Regions from separate parts of the Robertmurraya mesotrionivorans genome, predicted to be linked through region 3. Evidence: riboswitches for the same ligand, from Rfam matches in the RefSeq annotation. Region 3 holds a riboswitch; each other region holds the start of a gene.
What was found. Region 3 has a riboswitch for S-adenosylmethionine ahead of ACRX5O_RS21345 (sugar ABC transporter substrate-binding protein). Riboswitches for the same ligand answer to the same signal wherever they lie in the genome.

Region 1 (4,186 bases), on a different contig from region 3:
GTACCACCGATTAATACGGTCTTTCTTTCAAAGGAGACAATGATAAAAGTCTCAGATTTAGTACCATCAATAATAGGGTCTGCTTTAAAGTTTGGAGCCGATATGACTGTGAATTGTTCCTCATGAGTCAAAAGCTCTTCTGCTGTTGGTCTTATGAATAACTGGTGGGCAAATAAATTATGCCAAGCAAACTCATTTATCACTTGAATGGGCAGGCGATGCTTCTTATCTGCGCCAGCGAACCCTTTGAAAACAAACAACTCATCTCTATCTTTCAAGTAACTTAGTACTTTATTATATAAACGATCGAACACTTCTGGAGAGATTGGTTGGTTAACAGCTCCCCAGTCAATCTTGTCCTTTGTAGAAACTTCTTCAACAATGTATTTGTCTTTTGGAGACCGACCAGTATATTTTCCTGTTGTTGCTCGAACAGCTCCTGTCGAAGTCAAGACTCCTTCGTTTCTAGTAAGAACCTTTTCGACTAATTGTGGTACAGATAGTTGCACATGCACATGACCAGAGGCTACCAATTCACTTAATTGATTAGAAATACGGACAGAGTTCATCTGATGACTACCTACCTTTATTTGTTATTTTTTAATTAGTATAACACATTAACTTAATTAGTCTATACTATTTATAAAAATATTAGAGGGTGCAAGAAAAAACATCTTATTCGACCTATTTTTTAAGCTTTTCATTTCATAAAAACAAGAATCCGAGTTAATAGTCTATACTATTAAAAGAAGGGACGAATTTAATTGGAAATGATCGCATTATATGATGCTCAGTGTTCATTATGTCAAAACACCAAAAGGCTCTTTCAAAAGCTTGATATTAGAAAAAAGGTGACGTGGATGTCTCTTCAGGAATATGAGAGAAAAGGTTTTAGCCCTCAGTTCAAGGCAGTGGATCTTAGAAGGGAAATTCATATTATTAATCCAGATGGTAAGGTACTTGTGGGATATTGGGCTGTAAGAAGGCTATTGCTTCTTTCTCCTATTACATGTTTGTTCGGGTTAGTGCTTCACCTCCCCTTCGTACATTTAATTGGAATCCGGGTTTACCGACTAATAGCAAAAAATCGATACAAACTCAATAAAAGGAAATGCGCAGATAACAGTTGCTCATTATTTGAAGAATGAATTAACTATTTTTCATAAAGATGTTGACAGTATTTGACGTGATACGGTATTATTCTACATTGAACGGATACTCTCTTATCCCGAGCTGGTGGAGGGACAGGCCCTATGAAACCCAGCAACCTGCTTTAATAATTAATTACAATAACTGTAATTAATATAAAAGAGAAGGTGCTAACCTGAGGCAAGGATTTTAGTCCTTGAACGATAAGAGCGAAAGGCGCAAATTACTTTGCTATCACCCTTTCCTCAAGCAGGGAAGGTTTTTTATTTTGCATAAAGTTTTTATTTGGGTGGGTAATTTTTCAAACCTCCATAATAAAAATGGCATGTTTATTTCATACTACTTAGGGAATGAGTTCCGTATCAAATGGAAGGTTTTGTTTATATAATAAGCATACCTTTTTCTCAAGTATAAATAAATAGGAGGTCAGGAGATGTCAAAAAAACGTCGTTTATTTACATCCGAGTCAGTTACTGAAGGTCATCCAGATAAAATCAGTGACCAAATTTCAGACTCAATTTTAGATGCTATCTTAGCAAAAGACGCAAATGCTCGTGTTGCTGCAGAAACGTCAGTAACAACAGGTTTAGTATTAGTTGCTGGGGAAATTACAACCTCTACATACGTAGATATTCCAAAGATTGTTCGTGAAACAATTAAGGAAATTGGGTACACTCGTGCAAAATATGGTTTCGATTCTGAAACATGTGCGGTTTTAACTTCAATTGATGAGCAATCAGCTGATATTGCAATGGGAGTTGACCAAGCACTAGAAGCACGTGAAGGGTCTATGTCTGATGAAGAAATCGATGCAATTGGAGCAGGTGACCAAGGGTTAATGTTTGGTTTTGCATGTAACGAGACAAAGGAGCTTATGCCTCTTCCGATTTCTTTAGCGCATAAACTAGCTCGCAGACTAACTGAAGTTCGTAAGGATGATATTCTTCCTTATCTTCGTCCTGATGGTAAAACTCAGGTTACAGTTGAATACGATGAAAATAATAAGCCAGTTCGTATTGATACAATTGTTATTTCAACACAGCACCATCCTGAAGTAACTTTGGAGCAAATTCAACGTAATCTTAAAGAGTATGTTATTAACCCTGTTGTACCAGAAGAGTTAATTGATGAAGATACAAAGTATTTCATTAACCCAACTGGTCGTTTCGTTATCGGTGGACCACAAGGTGACGCTGGATTAACAGGACGTAAGATTATTGTAGATACGTACGGTGGTTATGCTCGTCACGGTGGCGGTGCATTCTCTGGTAAGGATCCTACAAAGGTTGACCGTTCAGCTGCCTACGCTGCTCGTTATGTAGCAAAGAATCTTGTTGCTGCAGGTCTAGCAGATAAAGTAGAAGTACAACTTGCATACGCAATCGGTGTTGCACATCCAGTTTCTATTTCTATTGATACTTTTGGAACTAGCGAAGTAAGTGAAGATGTTCTTATTGAAGTTGTACGTAATAACTTCGATCTTCGTCCAGCTGGAATCATTAAAATGCTTGATTTAAGACGTCCTATCTATAAGCAAACTGCTGCTTATGGTCACTTTGGCCGTACAGATGTAGATCTTCCATGGGAGCGTACAGATAAAGCTGACACGCTTCGTAAGGAAGCTCTTGAAAGATAATTATAATAGTAAGTAATCAGCCGGGAGTTACAGAAAATTTGTAACTCCCGGTTTTTCTTTACGTCTATAAGGGTATGGTGGTTTAGAAGCAAAAAGGGATGTAAACAATGGGTAGTAAGCTTGAATTTTTAGGAAATGCTCAATTAGACAGTGCGATTCGATAATTTTAGTGGTAGTATTAATAGGTATTCTTTCTGAATGGAAGATTAAACTCGTAAGAACGGAGTAGGTGAGTTACATACATGTGTGGTTTTATTGGATGTGTTCATGACAAATCGCAAGTGTTTAGTGATGGACAAAAACAACAATTTGAAAATATGAATAATGTGATTACGCATCGAGGACCTGATGATGATGGATATTTCTATGATTCTCATGTTCAATTTGGGTTTCGTCGGTTAAGTATCATTGATATAGAAAGTGGGCATCAACCTCTTCATTTTGAAAACGAAAGATACTGGATTATCTTTAACGGGGAAATTTATAACTATGTTGAGCTAAGAGAAGAACTAATGGCAGAAGGGATAACCTTTGCAACAAGTTCCGATACAGAAGTAATTATTGCCCTGTATAGCCATCTGAAGGAAAAAGCTGTGGAGAAGCTTCGTGGAATGTTTGCCTTTGTTATTTGGGATAAGGTTGAGAAGACGCTTTATGGTGCACGTGATCCATTCGGCATCAAGCCTTTCTTCTATTTTGATGACGGGGAAAAGACATTCTTTGCATCTGAGAAAAAGAGTATTTTACTTGCACTGCAAAATGATGTATTAAACTATGATTCTTTACAGTATTACTTAACATATCAGTTTGTTCCTGAGCCTTATACGATGTCAGAAGGAATTTCAAAATTAGAACCAGGACACTACTTTACAAAGAAAATCGGATCTGAAATGGAAATTAAGCGTTATTGGAAGGCGCATTTCCACCCAGTAAGAAAATCAGAGAGTGATTTTGTAAAGGAAATTAGAGATGTTCTTTTTGATTCTGTCAAAATTCATATGAGAAGTGATGTACCTGTTGGTTCGTTCCTTTCTGGTGGAATTGACTCTTCGATCATTGCTTCCATTGCAAAAGAATTTCATCCAGCAATTAAGACATTTTCTGTAGGTTTTGATCATAATGGGTTTAGTGAGATTGATGTCGCTAAGGAAACGGCTGATAAGCTTGGAGTAGAAAATATTAGCTATATCATTACTCCAGAAGAGTATATGAATGAAGTGCCAAAGATTATGTGGCATATGGACGATCCGCTTGCAGACCCTGCATGTGTACCTTTATATTTTGTGGCACGTGAGGCACGTAAGCACGTTACGGTGGTTCTATCTGGAGAAGGTGCAGATGAGCTATTTGGTGGCTACAATATTTATAGAGAGCCTCAGAGTTTAGAGGTGTTTAATAAAA
Region 2 (4,186 bases), on a different contig from region 3:
TCCAACCAAATGGACGATCACCATTCGTCATCGCGTCAGGAACTTGAACAGGATTATTATGTAAATCAATGGTCGTGTCATTACTCCCTGCAGGCCATTTAATAATCTCTGCATCCACGAATTTTTCAAACTTATCTATATCAGGTAAGGCATCTTTTGTTCCATTCGATGTTTCTATTTGTACAGAGCTTTGACTAATATACTCTTTAATATCCTCTAGTTCTGTATGAGTAAAATAGGAGGCTGTATTAGTACCCATCGCAAGAGCTAGACCGATTTGCAAATCCGTATTGGGGACTCCCTCCATAATTTTCCCCTTTTCATCAACGGAGGCATGACAAGCAGCACAGCTAACACCTGCTTTTAATCTCCCTTCATCAAACACTACCTTAAATCCAACTGGTGTCTTAGCCCCTTTAGCCACATCAAGACCTGTATCAATTAAGTCACCTTTTTTTATGCTGAAATCACCAACTGAAAAATCTTTATACGCTTCGACCCTGAGGTTATTCGTACCCTCCCCATTTAATTTTAAGATCGCCTTTCCAATGTTGCCTAACGTTAAGGCCCCGTTAAACATACCTAAAATATCTGAAAAAAACACTTCATTCCCAAAGGTCTCTTCATAAAATAATTTTCGCCCTAACTCAATCTGTTCAGGTGTTCCCATCTCCACTTGGTTTGACACAGAAGCTATTTTCGATTTTTTTTCTGATTCCCTTACATCTTCTGCTTCCGGTACAAATGCGTAATCAATCGAAACATTTGTCAATGTATAGATTGCAACACCGAAGATAAGCATAATTACTCCAAACAAAATTAATAGTTTTCTCATTCTGCACCTCCATAGCAAACATATTATTTGCCCTATGGAGCTTTACGATACAAAAAAAAGACGCAATAATTATGCATCTTCTCCTAGAAACTATAAACCATATTCAAATGATCTCTTTTTAGACCGATCGGTGATACTGAATAACGTTTATATAAGACAGGTAGCTTTATACATTCTAGCTCGCCTTCGTATAAGAAGCTTCCGTATATACGACCATCAAGCTCTTTTACAACTTCTTGAAGGATATTTAAATGCTTTGAGTTTTCATTTAAAACCGCTTTTAAGCTAAGCCATTCCTCCTTATTTTGCAGAGGAAATACCGCTAATTGAGTACTTTCGTTAGTCTCTTTTTCATTTTGAGCTTGATAGCTATATCGATGAACTTTCTGCAACGGTTGTTTTTGTTGTTCAATTTGTACTAAATCTTCAATCATAGCACTTGCAGTAGCCTTTGAACCAGCTCCTGGTCCTTGGAGCATAAGAGTCCCAACCAAATCTGTCTTAATAACTATGCCATTATCTACCCCCTCCACATTGTAAAGAGGATGTTCGGTGCTTACAAACGTTGGCTTTACGGTTGCCTTGATTCCCTCATCCTCTCTTTTCAAAGAGGCCAGCAGCTTTAGCCTTAATCCATGCACCTCACCTAAGGCTAGATCTTCTAATGCGACTTCTTCAATCCCAATTCTTTCAACCTTTTCCCAGTCGGGCTGCTCATGGTAGATTAAACTGCTTAAAATCATTTGCTTGTAGAAAGCATCTCTACCAGAAATATCACTTTCTGGGTTAGCCTCTGCGTAACCGAGTTGTTGTGCCTCTTGCAGGCATTCTCCAAAGCTTAATTTCTCATTTCTCATTTTTGATAAGATGTAATTGCTCGTTCCATTCAAAATACCCTCTAGAACTAAAATCCCATTCACTTGAAGGAGTTGAATAATCGTTCTAAGTAAAGGAATCCCTCCCGCAACGGCTGCCTCAAACGTTAAGAACTTACCTTTATTTAAAGCATATTCCGTAAGCTCCTCACCACGATTAGCAAGCAATTCCTTGTTTGCACTTATAACATGACAGCCACGATCTAAAAATAACTGTATATAGGAATAGGCTGGTTCAATACCAACAATTGCTTCGAACACATAGTCTATTTTTGGGAGAGCTAGGATTTCCTCAATCTTTGTAGTTACAATAATATTCTTGGGAAGCTGACGTTCCTTTTCTGTCTTCACTAATATACCAACAATTTCAACCTTCTTACCAATTACCTTTTCCAGCTTCTCCTGATGAGTATGAAGGATGGAATCATACACACCTGAACCTACCGTACCAAATCCTAAAAGAACCACTTTTACCGTTTCCATCATGTTTTCCTCCTCTGATAAAATAAAAAACCCTCTTCCAAAGAAGAGGGTGTATTGTTATCATCTCTTCTTATCTGTCAAAGCACGATTGCTTTGCAGGAATTGGCACCGTGTTTTCTATAAAAAGAAAATCGGTTGCCGGGTATCATCGGGCCAGCCCCTCCACCACTCTGGATAAGAAATCCAATATTCAGTTGATTTATGGATAATAATAGCACAAACTTTTTTTAAAAGTAAAGAAGAATTATAGAATCTTACAATTTTGCCATAAGATTATATATATCTTGAAGAGTCTCATATCCCTTTCGCTGAGCTTTATCAATAAAAATACACCACAGAACAGCTGTCAATTTAGCGTCTCCTAGTGCATGATGTCTATCCACTACTTCTATTCCATACCGCTCGCAAATATCTTCAAGCTTGTTTTGGGTTAATTCTGGATCGGCAACTCTTGATAGGAATGACGTATCAATGATGCGATGTTTCTGAGGGGCTTTGAATTGTTTCCAGTTCGCTGCTTGCAAGAAGTTTTTTTCATGATTTGAATGGTGTGCAACAAGTGGCGTTCCTCTAGCAAAGTGATAAAAATCCAGCAGAACATTTGATAACGGCGGCGCACTCTTTAGCTCCTCTTCAGAAATTCCTGTTAACTCCTTCACCTGGACTGGAAGTTCTTTATCATATTGAACTAAAGAATAAAAGGACTCGACTTCTTTCACATACGCACCTTTTGTCTTTATAGCACCAATAGACAAAATTTCATCGCCTTTTTCAGGAAAGAAGCCCGTTGTTTCAAGGTCAAAAACCGTCACCTCTAATTCAGACAATGGAATCAGTAAGGCATTGTCTGAATTCAGTTCTTTTTGAATTTGACGCAAAAAGGCAACATGCTGACCGTTTTGTCCCTGTAAGCCACTGTATACATTTGTCCCCAATTTCCCCTGGATTCCCCTCACAAAATGAATAAATGGTTCAAACGCCATGATTTCCACCCTTTTCAATCATTCTATGAACGTATTGCTGCAGCTTCTTTCCATCTTTCAGTATCTTTTTAATTAATTTTTGATTGTCTTTCGTAAGTTTTTTTACATACAAATAGTGGGAATCATCATAAGAAGCCGTAAAAGAAAGGTGATCTAATCGGAACTGAAGAAGTTGCGAAAAATTCTCCTGATATTGAGATAACTCCTCATACTTCTCTAATTTGTTTAGCTCTTTTAATCTACCTATTGTACTAGTCTCGATTATTCCTTCTTTCCATGCCAATAGCCGAACTGCATTCACATATGGTATAAAAGCAGAATACTTCAAATCAATAGCTCCAGCATGTATTCCCTTCTCCTCAACAATGATTTGTCCTAGTGGACCAATCGTCTTTTTTACATGTTTTACATTTTCTAATAATCGGCCTAAAAATTGAGGATGGGAATGACTATATTCGTGGATCACGTTTTTTAAATGGTAAAGGAGATCATGGTCACCTACAAGTTTTCTAGCATCATAGAAAATTTGCAAATTGCGAATCGAAACCCAACTGCTCTCCTCCATCCAACTTACCACCTGTTTATTCCAGCTGGCAGATGTTTGACACCATAGTGGATTTGAACTCATTACCTTACCATCGCACAATGGGTAACCAACTATTTGTAATCCAATTGATAATTCCTTTCCTAATTCACTAAAATAAGAACCTGCCTCTTGACTATCTTCTTGAAAAATAATCCCATGATCTTGGTCACTTATTAATCCTTGTTCAAATCGTCCCCCGCTACCAGTAATAAACCATACAAAGGCACACGGTGGTTTAGCATTCATTCGGGCACTCGCAGCCTTAAATACCTTAATCATAATCTCGTCGTGGAACTTATTTAGAGAATCTGAATTTGATATATACTCTGCAACATGAGTTTCTTTCCATAATTTTATTGATTCATATGAACTCAAATCCTACACGCCCTTTAAGTAGATAAGGAAAGCCCCATAAAATGAGGCT
Region 3 (4,186 bases):
ATTGCTTTTGCAACTAACTTTTCTTTTTTGCGATCCAAGAAGTTTAATTCCTTTGAAAAACGTCCTAAATTCACTACGGTTAAATTTGATTCAACTGATTCATATACAAGAATACCTTCTTTTCGGCGCTCTTCAGGGACCAAGGCAAATCCATTCTTAACAGCTTCATAAGGATTTTTAACGCTAACCCTTTTTCCGTTAACCTTGACTTCTCCTGCCATTAATTTGCCTTCAGCCCCGAATAGGACTTTACAGAACTCGGTCTTACCGGCACCTACAAGCCCAGCGATTCCCACAATCTCTCCTGCTCTGACTTTCATGCTGAAATCTTTAATCTTATCTCTATCTGTAAGTCCTTTTACCTCAAGGAATGTGTCTCCAATGGTCATGAATTTATCAGGAAACTGTTCACCGAGTTTTTGGCCAAGCATATGCTCCACTACTTTGTTTTGGGTGGTATCCGAAATTCTCTGTCTCTCGACTACTTCCCCATTTCTCATAATCGTTATTTCATCACAAATCTCAAAAATCTCTGGAAGTCGGTGTGATATGAAAATAATTCCAACACCACGTCTTTTTAATTCTTGTACTATACGAAATAATTCATTTGTTTCTGTATGGCTAAGAGGTGCTGTCGGCTCATCCAAAATGAGAAATTTACATTCTTTCGACACGGCTCTCGCGATTAGGACCATTTGTTTTTCTGCCAATGTCAATTCACTTACTAGTTTCTTAGTAGGAAGATTCAAATTCATTTCCGATAGGATGGTGGCCGCTTTCACATGCAGGCTTTTCCAATTGACCCATTGCTTCTTTCCCATGTTATGTACCGTGTCCATTAACATGATATTTTCAGCAACCGTTAAATAAGGGATCAGCGCTGTATCCACTTCCTGATATACAATTTGAATTCCTGAATCCATGGCACTCTTGGGGGAACGAATGGAAAGAGGCTGTCCATTCATTGTGATTTCACCAGTATAGTGGTCGTATGCCCCTGAAAGAACCTTCATCAGCGTTGATTTCCCAGCACCGTTGGCTCCGATTAAGGCATGAGTTTTCCCGCTTTCAACCGAAAAGTCCACCTCATTTAATGCTTTTACACCGGGAAATTCAATTGAGACATTCTTCATCTCTAAAGTGGTCATTGTAACCGTCCTTTCAAAGAAACACTCTCTTTATCTTGTGAAAAGAGAGTGTCTATCAATAAGTCCCTTACTTCTGATAGTGTTCCTTCAACGTCGTCATCCAGTCTTCTTCAAATTCCGTCGATTGGCCCCATCCTTCAATGATTTCAGTTAGATTGACCATATTAACAGGATCTTTTGATTTCTGAAGATCTTCTTGAGAGATAAGTGAAGCTTCCAAATCATAAGTTTGTGGTGTTTCCTCGCCTGCTAATTTCTTCGCAAGTATTCTCATATTTACTGCACCAATCAACTTAGGATCAACAGCTGCCGTATATCTCCAAGCACTGCCTTCTCTTTGGATTTCCTGCAAATCAGCATTTGAAACATCGATTCCATAGATTTTAACTTCTTCTCTGCCAGCTTCTTTTAACGCGCGAGCTGCACCGATAGCAAAAGCATCCCATGTTGCAAAAATCGCATCAAGTTCACCCTTAGGGTATTTATTCAGCATCGCGGCAACAGCATTTTGGGTTTGAACACTCGTATCAGCTGCTGCCACCCCAAAGCGCTCCACTTCTTTAATTCCAGGATTTTTTGCTAATACATCTTCATAAACTTTATTTCGTCTAACCATCGGCGGGAATCCGTCTACCCATAGGTATGCAATATTGGCTTCCCCTTTTGTTTCCTTTACTAATTGGTCCAATGATAGAGTAGCTAACGCTTCATCATCTTGTGATACAAGAGTAACACCGTCAACACTAGTTAAATTTGCATTCGAGTCAAATGCGACTACGCCCTTTCCTGCGTCAACAATTTTCTGTATGTCATTAACGGTAGCATCATCATCACCGTGAGAAATAATAAATCCATCATAATCTTGATTTAACGCTTGGTTAATCGCATCATGAAATTTCGCTGTATCTCCATTTGCAGTAAATACATCCACTTGGAAACCGAAAGCTTCACCTTCTTGTTTCGCACCAGCTAAGAATTGAGCTGTGTGATCGTCCCCGCCAATTTTACGAATAACTTTGATTTTCGGCTGGTCTCCATTTGCAAAGCGTTCAGGTACACCTTCAATCGGTGTGTTTGATCCTGTTGCTTCCTTTGTTTCTCCCCCTGATGCACAGCCTGTAAGCAAAAGTGTTGCAGCGATTGCTGATACAAATGTACTTCTTAAAAAGTTCTTCTTCATGTTTTTTTCTCCCCTTTTTGTTTTCTATGCCTTCTTACCAACGTTGCTCTTAGGAGAGTTTTTTTATTAGGCTGTTAAAATTTTACTGAAGCGCAAATCAATAGCCCAGTTTAACACCGCCTAAAATATAAAAAACCTCTCCAGAAAAGAGAGGTTTCATCACAAAATAAGGACTACTCCTCTCTTATCTCTCAAAACAATTTCTTGTTTTGCAGGATTTAGCACCAATTCCAAACGGAACGGTTGCTGGGCGTCATCGGGCCAGTCCCTCTGCCACTCTTGATAAGAGAACGTATTTATTCATTTACTTTAATAAAGTATAAAACTTAATTTAATATTCTATTAACAAATTGTCAATAGTATTTTCTAAATATTTTTAATAGAGATATTTTTCCAAAGACAGCCAGAATAACTTCTGCCCATGTATTAAGTTCATCAAAAGTCCCCACTTTACTCTAATAAAGATTCTCACCGTCTACGACGAATTGGTGAACTATAGCTAAATTGAAAGCTATAATTAACACAAACGAAATTAGGTGAATTCGTTATTATGTGATACACTTTATTTACCATTTGATTTACTTTCTTACATTGTGCCCTGCTCATTCAGTGAGTGGGGATCCTTGTTATTTAAAAGAAAAAACAGACTCTAAAAAGAGCCTGCTTAGTTTGTTTTTATTATTAAGCTTTACGTACGTTAGCTGCTTGAGCTCCACGTTGACCTTGCTCAACGTCAAAAGTAACTGCTTGACCTTCGTCTAAAGATTTAAAACCGTCCCCTTGGATAGCTGAGAAATGAACGAATACGTCTTCTCCGGCTTCACGCTCGATAAATCCGAAACCTTTTTCTGCGTTAAACCATTTTACTTTACCTTGTTCCATTTTGTTTCCTCCTGCTGTGTGCTTTGCACACAATGTGTTACTATCCTTGGACTCAGTGATCATCAAGACGAAAAGTTAATCTTATACTATCCTTTACACCGAACAAAAATAATTCTACTAAAGTTTAACATTTTTTATAAGTATTTGCAAGAAGACAACTGACTTATAATTTCTCTGAAAACTACCTCTTTAAGTATATCAACAAAAAAGAGTGTCAATCCTTCTGGAATCACACCCCGATTCGAGACTATTTTTAACATCTTACATATTTGCGTTTGAAACCAAGCTTCCCTCTATCCATTTCTTTTTGAATACTTTCGTATGCGTTTAGTAAACTACTTTTTTTACTGTCCCGTTTGACTTCTACAATTCCTATTTCCTTCGAGATCTCGACTGCCTTTTCATGTTGCGGCAAATAGGAAATTCCCACGGTGTATACGAAATTATTCATAGCGGATTTGGTTCGTTCTGGCGAATCATGAATCGAACTTTTCACAGTATCAAGCATATTGGATATCTTGCTTTCGGAAAATTCTTTGTCTTTGCGATTCCCTAACATCCAGCAGTAGCAACTCCATCCGGCAGACATTCTCAACTCGTCACCACTTGCGATCCATTTATCAGCTACTTCTTGTGCAATATCTGACTCTGATAAAGTTACTGCTACCACATAATCGGAAAGCATATAAAAATACGCTCCATCCATCCAACGATCAAAATCCGACTCAGTCATGGCTTTTGGGTCTGCAATAATGCCAGCAAAGTACATTGCATCGTAGTTACCCGTAGCATAAAGCTCATCAGCTAAATCTTGATTGATTTTTATTTTCTTTGCGATTGGTTTCATAGCACCTGTAGCTACGCCAAAAAGTGGCTCGTGCGCACCATTAGATATGTACATTTTTTTAGTTCGTTCCTTACCGAGGGCTTCAAGCTCCTGCATCACTGTTTCGAAATCCATAGCTTTGTACTTCCT

Region 1: another riboswitch for S-adenosylmethionine. It lies ahead of metK (methionine adenosyltransferase); the one in region 3 lies ahead of ACRX5O_RS21345 (sugar ABC transporter substrate-binding protein).
Region 2: another riboswitch for S-adenosylmethionine. It lies ahead of ACRX5O_RS13210 (homoserine dehydrogenase); the one in region 3 lies ahead of ACRX5O_RS21345 (sugar ABC transporter substrate-binding protein).

What each region holds. Positions count from the first base shown of each region.
Region 1 is NZ_JBPCCH010000001.1:37,026-41,211, forward strand. It holds gene pckA (phosphoenolpyruvate carboxykinase (ATP)) at 1-569, opposite strand, end outside; gene ACRX5O_RS00215 (thiol-disulfide oxidoreductase DCC family protein) at 771-1,148, shown strand; SAM riboswitch class I at 1,221-1,359, shown strand; gene metK (methionine adenosyltransferase) at 1,583-2,785, shown strand; gene asnB (asparagine synthase (glutamine-hydrolyzing)) at 3,028-4,186, shown strand, end outside.
Region 2 is NZ_JBPCCH010000007.1:86,949-91,134, reverse strand. It holds gene ACRX5O_RS13215 (electron transport protein) at 1-835, opposite strand, end outside; gene ACRX5O_RS13210 (homoserine dehydrogenase) at 919-2,193, opposite strand; SAM riboswitch class I at 2,261-2,374, opposite strand; gene ACRX5O_RS13205 (exonuclease domain-containing protein) at 2,448-3,176, opposite strand; gene ACRX5O_RS13200 (DUF294 nucleotidyltransferase-like domain-containing protein) at 3,166-4,137, opposite strand.
Region 3 is NZ_JBPCCH010000022.1:3,963-8,148, reverse strand. It holds gene ACRX5O_RS21350 (sugar ABC transporter ATP-binding protein) at 1-1,148, opposite strand, end outside; gene ACRX5O_RS21345 (sugar ABC transporter substrate-binding protein) at 1,216-2,328, opposite strand; SAM riboswitch class I at 2,510-2,617, opposite strand; gene ACRX5O_RS21340 (cold-shock protein) at 3,010-3,210, opposite strand; gene ACRX5O_RS21335 (DNA alkylation repair protein) at 3,464-4,171, opposite strand.